Regions from separate parts of the Geobacillus sp. C56-T3 genome, predicted to be linked through region 2. Evidence: a T-box and tRNA genes for the amino acid it is inferred to sense, from the RefSeq annotation. Region 2 holds a T-box; the other regions hold tRNA genes.

Region 1 (3,264 bases), 820 kb from region 2:
GCTTGCGACGCTTCGTGTCCCGCTGCGGCGGCGACAGCCTCCTCGCGGGCCTCTCAGCGCGTTTCGCCGATAGGCAAGCGGCCTCAGCTTTTCGAATTGTCCAGCTTCGGTCCGCCGCCGCTCGGGGTCAAATAACCTTCCCCCTCGGGGTGCAAGCACCCCTGCGGGTGAAGAACATTTGCCCGTCGCGATCGCCAGGATGGCGATATTTCGCCGTTGCCCGCAGGACGCGGGCTGCTGTTAGGCGAAATATCGGACCTCCGCTTTTCGTCGCGCTTCGTTTCGTTCAGTTTTCAAGGAACGAGACCTCTTCTTGAACTTGCTTCGTTGCAGTCTTGCGCCGAGGAACCCAATCCCCCCCGAATTCACTAGAAGACACAGGCGCAAAGTTGCTGCATTGAAACAACTTCTCTGCTGGTTTTCGTCGAAGAATCCCGCTTCTCTCCATTCACTTGCAGGACACAAGGTTGCTACTTTAGTTTGCTTCTCTGTAATCCTACCGAGGAACCTCACGTCTTCAAATTCCCTTGCAAGCGGCAGGCACAGACATAAAGCAACAGTGGAGCCTATCGGGATCGAACCGATGACCTCCTGCGTGCAAAGCAGGCGCTCTCCCAGCTGAGCTAAGGCCCCATATATCCGCTATCGGGAAGACAGGATTTGAACCTGCGACCCCATGGTCCCAAACCATGTGCTCTGCCAAACTGAGCTACTTCCCGCCAACGCGCTCGAGAGGATTCGAACCCCTAACCTTCTGATCCGTAGTCAGATGCTCTATCCAATTGAGCTACGAGCGCAAGTGCCGAGGGCCGGACTCGAACCGGCACGGTAGTGACCTACCCCAGGATTTTAAGTCCTGTGCGTCTGCCAATTCCGCCACCCCGGCTAAATGGGCAAATAAATGGAGCGGAAGACGGGACTCGAACCCGCGACCCCCACCTTGGCAAGGTGGTGTTCTACCGCTGAACTACTTCCGCTCGAATCAACATGCGGGTGAAGGGACTCGAACCCCCACGCCCGTAAAGGGCACTAGACCCTGAATCTAGCGCGTCTGCCAATTCCGCCACACCCGCAAATCAATTGTGGTGAGCCATGGAGGACTCGAACCTCCGACCCTCTGATTAAAAGTCAGATGCTCTACCTACTGAGCTAATGGCTCATGGTTAGGATAACACTCTACAGCTTCGTTTCACTCTACCTGCCTCTTCCTCTCCCAGCCGATTCAAAGATGCCAAGTGCGTCGAGGCAACTCGAAGTAGATTCAAAGATGTAATACTCGTTACTGAACTAATGGCTCATAATAGGTGATGGTGGAGGATGACGGGATCGAACCGCCGACCCCTTGCTTGTAAGGCAAGTGCTCTCCCAGCTGAGCTAATCCTCCACGGGATTGCCTAGCGACGACCTACTCTTGCAGGGGCGCTGGCCCCAACTACTATCGGCGCTGGAGGGCTTAACTTCCGTGTTCGGGATGGGAACGGGTGTTTCCCCTCCGCTATCATCACTAGACAGTCAACATAACAGACAAGTAATATTATAATCGAACGTGTTTGTTTGTCAATACTTTTTGAATATCATTGTTGACGCATCCGCGTGCTATCATAATATAGCACACTGAAGGAGGTTTGTCAACTTATTTCGTTTTTTGTTTTATTATTAAAAGCAAATTTTTATATTATATATATCCTATGACTAAAAGTCAATAGTCAAATGAAAGTTAGTGTCGATGTGCACCGTAGGAAAATGCCAGCGGTGTATGATGCAAATATGATTTGCCGAGACGGTAGTAATGATCGACGATCTTTCGGTTCAAGTCTTTCCATTTGTCCGGGACAGTCGGCAATCGGTCGGCCTGTTCCTGCTGCCATACCGTCTCTCCTGGAGCGACGAACCGGTTGTCGGGGACTTTCACGCCGTTGGTTACGGTCGCCCCATGCATGATGACGCAGTTTCTGCCGATTATGGCGTCATAAATATTGGTGTGTTGCCCGATAAATGTATTCCGCCCGACGAACAGGGGGCCATGCACGGCCGCATGGTGCAGGACGCTGTTTTCCCCTTCGAGGTAAACGCCCCATTTTCGGCCGTTCACGTTCACATGCTCGCGTCCAGGATGTACATGCATAAGCACATAATCTTGGATATTCGTATAAGGACCGACATAATACGGATAACCCGAATCCGCCCGCAACAAATTCTTAAAGCCGATAAACACATCATCAGCAATCGTTATGTCGCCGATGATCATCGAATCGACGCCGATGACCGCTTTGGGGCTGATTTTCGGGGCGCTGATCTGCGCGGCCTCAGCCACAGGAGGATTGCGATAGAGGATCGGATAGGAAAGCAACAGAACCGCTCCTTTCACCTTTATGTTTTTTACTTCCGAGTCCTCCGTTAATATATGCAGGTCAACTGTCCAATGGTATTGATCTTCTTTCTAGGGGTTGGTAAGCGGCCGGCTTTTTTCTTGAATCGGTATCCCATAACGAACTGTCCCCTGCCGCTGTTCGCGGCAGGGGACGATCATTGCTATTTATGACGCATTTGCGGGAAAAGCAACACGTCGCGGATCGACGGCGAGTTCGTCAGCAGCATGACCAGACGGTCGACGCCGATGCCAAGCCCGCCTGTTGGCGGCATGCCGTACTCGAGCGCTTCAAGGAAGTCTTCGTCCATTTCATGTGCTTCATCGTTTCCTTGTTCACGCTCTTTCAGCTGCGCCTCAAAGCGTTGGCGCTGATCGATCGGATCATTCAATTCGGTAAAGGCGTTGGCATGTTCGCGCCCGACGATAAACAGCTCAAATCGGTCGGTAAAACGCGGGTCGTCCGGATTTTTCTTGGCCAACGGTGAAATTTCAACCGGATGGCCATAAATGAACGTCGGCTGAATGAGGTGAGACTCGACTTTTTGTTCAAAAAATTCGTTGACAATATGGCCAAACGTCATATGTGGAGCAACTTCCACTCCATGTTCTTTCGCCAGCTCCCGCGCCTCTTCGTCGCTCATCTGCCGCCAGAAGTCGACGCCGACATATTCCTTGATCGCATCGACCATATGCAGGCGCCGCCACTCGGGCGTTAAGTCGACGACATGCTCGCCGTATTGAATTTTCGTCGTTCCAAGCACTTCAGTGGCAATGTGGGCGATCAAGTTTTCCGTTAGTTCCATGATGTCGCGGAAATCGGCGTACGCCTCGTACAATTCGAGCATCGTAAACTCCGGATTATGGCGGGTGGAAATGCCTTCGTTCCGGAAAAC
Region 2 (3,264 bases):
TGATGTCGACGAGCATCCGCATTTCTTCCGCGGCTTCTTCGTTCGACAGCTCAGGGCGCACTTGCGGCCACGGAGCGACGGTGATCGATTCGCCTTCATGCGGCAAGTTTTGCCAAATTTCCTCGGTAATGAACGGCATGAACGGGTGAAGCAGGCGCATCGTGTTGTCGAGCACATACGCCAACACGGAGCGCGTCGTCTTTTTCGCCGCTTCGTCGTCACCGTAAAGCGGCAATTTCGCCATTTCAATGTACCAGTCGCACAAGTCGTCCCAAATAAAGTTGTACAGCGTACGCCCCGCTTCGCCGAATTCGTATTTCTCAGCGAGCTTCGTCACCGTATCGATCGTTTCGTTGAGACGCGTTAAAATCCAATGGTCGGCGACCGTTTTTTCGCCGCTCAAATCAAGCTCCTCGTACGTCATGCCGCCCATGTTCATCAAGGCAAAGCGCGAGGCGTTCCAAATTTTGTTGGCAAAATTCCACGTCGCTTCGACTTTTTCGGTGCTGAAGCGCAAGTCTTGCCCCGGCGAGCTGCCGGTCGCCAAGAAGTAACGGAGCGCATCGGCGCCGTACTGGTCGATCACATCCATCGGATCGACGCCGTTGCCGAGCGACTTGCTCATTTTCCGCCCTTGGGCGTCGCGGACGAGGCCGTGGATGAGCACGTCTTTGAACGGGCGCTTGCCGGTGAATTCGAGCCCTTGAAAAATCATGCGCGACACCCAGAAGAAAATGATGTCATAGCCGGTGACAAGCACATCAGTCGGGTAGTAGCGCTTGTAATCCGGCGATTCCACATCCGGCCATCCCATTGTCGAGAACGGCCAAAGCGCCGAGCTGAACCATGTGTCGAGCACATCTGGGTCTTGCTCCCAGTTTTCGATGTCTTTGGGCGGTTCATGGTCGACGTAAATTTCACCCGTTTCTTTATGGTACCATGCCGGGATGCGATGCCCCCACCAAAGCTGGCGTGAAATGCACCAGTCGCGGATGTTTTCAAGCCAATGCAAATACGTTTTTTCAAACCGTTCCGGCACGAACTGCACTTTGCCGTCGGTTTGCTGCAGCTTGATGGCGGCTTCGGCGAGCGGCTTCATTTTCACAAACCATTGCGTCGACAAATACGGTTCAATAACCGCGCCGCTCCGTTCGCTATGACCGACTGAGTGCACGTGCTCCTCGATTTTAAAGAGGACGCCTTGTTCTTGCAAATCGCGGACGATCTGCTTCCGGCATTCAAACCGGTCAAGCCCCTGGTATTGCATGGCGTTTTCATTCATCGTGCCGTCTTCGTTCATGACGAGAATGCGCGGCAAGTTGTGGCGATTGCCGATTTCAAAGTCGTTCGGGTCGTGCGCCGGCGTAATTTTGACCGCTCCGGAGCCGAACTCCATATCGACATATTCGTCGGCAATGATCGGAATTTCGCGGCCAACGATCGGCAGTTTCACCATTTTGCCGATCAAGTGCTTGTACCGCTCGTCATCGGGGTGCACAGCGACCGCCGTATCGCCGAGCATCGTTTCCGGACGGGTCGTCGCCACTTCAATGCAGCCGGAGCCGTCGGCGAGCGGATAGCGCAAATGGTAGAGCGCGCCTTTTACTTCTTTATAAACAACCTCAATGTCCGACAAAGCGGTTTTCGTCACCGGGTCCCAGTTGATGATGTACTCGCCGCGGTAAATAAGCCCTTTCCGGTAGAGCGAGACGAACACTTCGCGCACCGCTTTTGAGAGCCCTTCATCGAGCGTGAACCGCTCGCGCGTGTAATCGAGGCCAAGCCCTAACTTCGCCCATTGGCTGCGAATATGGCCGGCGTATTCTTCCTTCCACTTCCACGTTTCTTCTAAAAATTTTTCCCGGCCTAAATCGTAGCGCGACAGCCCTTGCTGGCGCAGCTTCTCTTCCACTTTCGCCTGGGTGGCGATGCCGGCGTGATCCATTCCCGGAAGCCACAGGACGTCATACCCTTGCATCCGTTTCATGCGCGTAATGATGTCTTGCAACGTCGTATCCCACGCGTGCCCCAGATGCAGTTTGCCGGTGACGTTGGGCGGCGGGATGACGATCGTAAACGGTCGTTTGTTCGGATCACCGGTCGCTTCAAAAAATTTTCCTTTCAGCCACCATTCGTAGCGCCCCGCTTCGACCGCGCGGTGGTCGTATTTGGGCGGCATCGACACTTCGTGCTGTGCCATGTTTCATTTCCCTCCTTCAACATAATGGACAATGCGGCCGACGGCGGCTTCCCACTGAGCAATGCCGCGCAGCCGGCAAGCAAAAAAGCCCCTTTCATCCAAAAAGGACGAAAGGAGCTGCTTTCGCGGTACCACCTTTTTTCTTAAGCCCAAAGGCTTAAGCGCTTCATTGGCATAACGGCATGATGCCGGCTTCCTCTACTCGGCAGCAGCGCCTTTCAAAGAAGCAGCTCAAGGGCGACCTTCCAGCAGCCGTCATCCTAGGAAATCTCGCAGCTTCTGATTTCCCTCTCTGCAGGCGCGGACCGCTGTACTCCTCCCCGTCTTCGCTTTTGTCATCATTGTTCGATTATTATACTACCATTGTCCATCATCTTTGCCAAGTTTTTATTTATTTATTCCATCCGTGTGCATTTGGTGACAAACCATCGCACGTTTCATATTGTATAGTAAACCGGAGAAGGAGGGAATGTCGATGCGGCGATTCAACCCGTATTCGTGGCCGCCGTGGCTGAGGCAAGTGCGCGCCGTCTGCGCCCAAGTGATCATCCCGCTCACCATTTTTCAAGCGATCCGCACCATTTTTCTGCCAACAACGTTTGATGTCATTTTATTGGCCATCTTCGTTTTCATTGCCGTGGCGCTCCATTTGGAATGGATTTAGTGCGACGCCGTTTTGTTTGGCTGGATTCAAAATCGATTTAACCATTGCTGCTTTCATCCGCCGGCGGTTCGTTGTCCACCGCTTCTTCCTGCTGCCGAGCGGCGTCGCGTTGGACAAGGTGCATAACGAGCGCCTCCATATTTTTGAACGCCAAATAACGACGCTGCAACGCGGCCACATATTCCCGTTCGTTCCGCTCGTTCCGCGAAGCGGCCTCATACCGCTCCAAACAGCGGACAAACCCACGCGGCTCCGCCAAATGGCTGTATAAAAACGCCCGCTCCCCGTCGGACAGCGGCAGCTCCTTCTCGTACTCCTCCATTCCTTCAAGCCACTCGCGCCCAAGCGGCGGCATTGTCTGTACATGAAAACGGAGCGCGGCGATCACATCAAAGAGCGG
Region 3 (3,264 bases), 1.4 Mb from region 2:
CCCCCACCTTGGCAAGGTGGTGTTCTACCGCTGAACTACTTCCGCAAGACGATGAGCCATGGAGGACTCGAACCTCCGACCCTCTGATTAAAAGTCAGATGCTCTACCTACTGAGCTAATGGCTCATGGGTTCAATAACACTCCGAGACAACAATGTCCCTTCCACTGCCAGCTGATTCGAAGATGCAGGATGCGTCGGGACAACTCGAAGCGAACTCGAAGATGTAACGCTCGTTACTGAGCTAATGGCTCGCGGTTGCCGCCTTAATGGCTTAAGGGGTTATTAAGGAATAAGAATGCCGGCTGCAGGACTTGAACCCGCAACCTACTGATTACAAGTCAGTTGCTCTACCAATTGAGCTAAGCCGGCACATTTAAAATTAGCTAGTGACTCATGTTGTCTGCCTGGTTGTGCCTCTTCCTCTACAAGTTGATTCGAGGAAGTCAAATGCTCGGTGTCCCTTCCTCTGCAAGCTTATTCAAAGAAGTGGGATGCGTCGGGACAACTCGCAACAGATTCGACGATGCGAGTGCTCGTGGCTACCCATTGAACTAAGCCGGGGTGGTTTGAACATCTGACATGTCTGTGAACTACTCCCACTTAGCTTTGCATGAAGCGGGAACCTTCTTTCGGAACTATGATAAAAATGGTGGCTCGGGACGGAATCGAACCGCCGACACAAGGATTTTCAGTCCTTTGCTCTACCGACTGAGCTACCGAGCCGTATCTTATTTTTCCCTTGTTCGTTGATGACTTTTGTGTCCCTTCCTCTACCAGCCAATTCGAAGAAGCTGGGTGCGTCGGGACAACTCGCAGCAGATTCGAAGATGCGGATGCTCGTCTCTACCGACTGAGCTACCGAGCCATATTAAGTTTTACGCTGCTTTACTTGTGCTACATTGTGCCTCTTCCTCTGCCAGCGGATTCGAAGATGCTGGATGCGTCGAGGCAACTCGAAGCGAATTCGATGAAGCGGATGCTCATCTCTACCGACTGAGCTACCGAGCCATATTTTTTCATCTTTCACAATTTTGAAAGAATGGCGGTCCCGACGGGACTCGAACCCGCGATCTCCTGCGTGACAGGCAGGCATGTTAACCACTACACTACGGGACCAATTTTGGTTGCGGGGGCAGGATTTGAACCTGCGACCTTCGGGTTATGAGCCCGACGAGCTACCGGACTGCTCCACCCCGCGACGATAGGAAATTCAACTGGTTTTCATAATGATCCGGGCGTGCTATTCATTGCCTCTTCCTCTACTAGCTGATTCGAGGGAGCTGGGTGCGTCGAGGCAACTCGATGCGGATTCGATGAAGCAAAGGCTCGTTGCTCCACCCCGCGATGATGAGAAAGCAAGTCAGCTTTTATATTAAGATGGTGGAGGATGACGGGATCGAACCGCCGACCCCTTGCTTGTAAGGCAAGTGCTCTCCCAGCTGAGCTAATCCTCCACGAAATTGCCTAGCAGCGACCTACTCTTGCAGGGGCGCTGGCCCCAACTACCATCGGCGCTGGAGGGCTTAACTTCCGTGTTCGGGATGGGAACGGGTGTTTCCCCTCCGCCATAGCCACTAGGCAACAATGGACAAGTCTTATTATAAGGAAAGTTGACCTGTTGTCAAGACTTTTTCATTCCCTCAAAACTAGATAACCGTGCTCAGGAAGAAGCCGCTCGCCTGCGCTTTTCGCTGTCTAGTTCCGGCCGCCATCGGCTCGCGACGCTTCGGTCCTGCTGCGGCGGGCTAAGCCCGCTCGCAGGCCCTCCAGCGCACCTCGCCGATAAGCGGGCGGCCTCCACTTTTCTTGCTGTCCAGTTCCAGCGCCTAGCTCTCTTCTGCCAAATAACCTTCCCCCTCGGGGTGCAAGCACCCCAGCGGGTGAAGAACATTTGGCTTCGAGAGCTAATCGCGGCGCTTTCACTTTTCTCACTAGGTTAAGCCCTCGATCGATTAGTATCCGTCAGCTCCACGTGTCGCCACGCTTCCACCTCGGACCTATCGACCTCGTCATCTTCGAGGGATCTTACCCGCCTAACGCGGTGGGAAATCTCATCTTGAGGGGGGCTTCACGCTTAGATGCTTTCAGCGCTTATCCCGTCCGCACATAGCTACCCAGCGGTGCCCCTGGCGGGACAACTGGTACACCAGCGGTGCGTCCATCCCGGTCCTCTCGTACTAAGGACAGCTCCTCTCAAATTTCCTCCGCCCGCGACGGATAGGGACCGAACTGTCTCACGACGTTCTGAACCCAGCTCGCGTACCGCTTTAATGGGCGAACAGCCCAACCCTTGGGACCGACTACAGCCCCAGGATGCGATGAGCCGACATCGAGGTGCCAAACCTCCCCGTCGATGTGGACTCTTGGGGGAGATCAGCCTGTTATCCCCGGGGTAGCTTTTATCCGTTGAGCGATGGCCCTTCCATGCGGAACCACCGGATCACTAAGCCCGACTTTCGTCCCTGCTCGACCTGTCCGTCTCGCAGTCAAGCTCCCTTGTGCCTTTGCACTCTCCGAATGATTTCCAACCATTCTGAGGGAACCTTTGGGCGCCTCCGTTACCTTTTGGGAGGCGACCGCCCCAGTCAAACTGCCCACCTGACACTGTCTCCCACCCCGCTAAGGGGTGCGGGTTAGAATTTCAATACCGCCAGGGTGGTATCCCACCGCCGCCTCCACCGAAGCTGGCGCTCCGGCTTCCCAGGCTCCCACCTATCCTGTACAAGCGATACCAAAATTCCATATCAGGCTGCAGTAAAGCTCCACGGGGTCTTTCCGTCCTGTCGCGGGTAACCTGCATCTTCACAGGTAGTATAATTTCACCGGGTCTCTCGTTGAGACAGCGCCCAAGTCGTTACACCTTTCGTGCGGGTCGGAACTTACCCGACAAGGAATTTCGCTACCTTAGGACCGTTATAGTTACGGCCGCCGTTTACTGGGGCTTCGGTTCGCACCTTCGCTTCCGCTAAGCGCTCCCCTTAACCTTCCAGCACCGGGCAGGTGTCAGCCCCTATACGTCGCCTTTCGGCTTCGCAGAGACCTGTGTTTTTGATAAACAGTCGCTTGGGCCTTTTCACTGCGGCTCTTCAGGGCTCTTCACCCCAAAGAGCACCCCTTCTCCCGAAGTTACGGGGTCATTTTGCCGAGTTCCTTAACGAGAGTTCTCCCGCGCGCCTTAGGATTCTCTCCTCGCCTACCTGTGTCGGTTTGCGGTACGGGCACCTCTTCCCTCGCTAGAGGCTTTTCTTGGCAGTGTGAAATCG

The links. The T-box of region 2 lies ahead of GC56T3_RS04640 (valine--tRNA ligase). A T-box ahead of a tRNA ligase gene usually reads a tRNA of that ligase, here a tRNA-Val.
Region 1: it has a tRNA-Val gene. The T-box ahead of GC56T3_RS04640 (valine--tRNA ligase) is inferred to sense a tRNA for this amino acid. The anticodon was not compared.
Region 3: it has a tRNA-Val gene. The T-box ahead of GC56T3_RS04640 (valine--tRNA ligase) is inferred to sense a tRNA for this amino acid. The anticodon was not compared.

The regions. Positions count from the first base shown of each region.
Region 1 covers NC_014206.1:88,270-91,533, reverse strand. The annotation lists tRNA gene GC56T3_RS00485 (tRNA-Ala) at 561-633, opposite strand; tRNA gene GC56T3_RS00480 (tRNA-Pro) at 646-719, opposite strand; tRNA gene GC56T3_RS00475 (tRNA-Arg) at 724-797, opposite strand; tRNA gene GC56T3_RS00470 (tRNA-Leu) at 801-886, opposite strand; tRNA gene GC56T3_RS00465 (tRNA-Gly) at 903-977, opposite strand; tRNA gene GC56T3_RS00460 (tRNA-Leu) at 989-1,073, opposite strand; tRNA gene GC56T3_RS00455 (tRNA-Lys) at 1,084-1,159, opposite strand; tRNA gene GC56T3_RS00450 (tRNA-Val) at 1,309-1,384, opposite strand; rRNA gene rrf (5S ribosomal RNA) at 1,393-1,509, opposite strand; gene GC56T3_RS00440 (carbonic anhydrase) at 1,718-2,350, opposite strand; gene lysS (lysine--tRNA ligase) at 2,533-3,264, opposite strand, start outside.
Region 2 covers NC_014206.1:910,335-913,598, reverse strand. The annotation lists gene GC56T3_RS04640 (valine--tRNA ligase) at 1-2,200, opposite strand, end outside; T-box leader at 2,301-2,536, opposite strand; gene GC56T3_RS04635 (hypothetical protein) at 2,676-2,864, shown strand; gene ysxE (spore coat protein YsxE) at 2,902-3,264, opposite strand, start outside.
Region 3 covers NC_014206.1:3,128,131-3,131,394, forward strand. The annotation lists tRNA gene GC56T3_RS15500 (tRNA-Gly) at 1-45, opposite strand, end outside; tRNA gene GC56T3_RS15505 (tRNA-Lys) at 53-125, opposite strand; tRNA gene GC56T3_RS15510 (tRNA-Thr) at 298-370, opposite strand; tRNA gene GC56T3_RS15515 (tRNA-Phe) at 649-724, opposite strand; tRNA gene GC56T3_RS15520 (tRNA-Asp) at 1,042-1,117, opposite strand; tRNA gene GC56T3_RS15525 (tRNA-Met) at 1,123-1,199, opposite strand; tRNA gene GC56T3_RS15530 (tRNA-Val) at 1,380-1,455, opposite strand; rRNA gene rrf (5S ribosomal RNA) at 1,464-1,580, opposite strand; rRNA gene GC56T3_RS15540 (23S ribosomal RNA) at 1,934-3,264, opposite strand, start outside.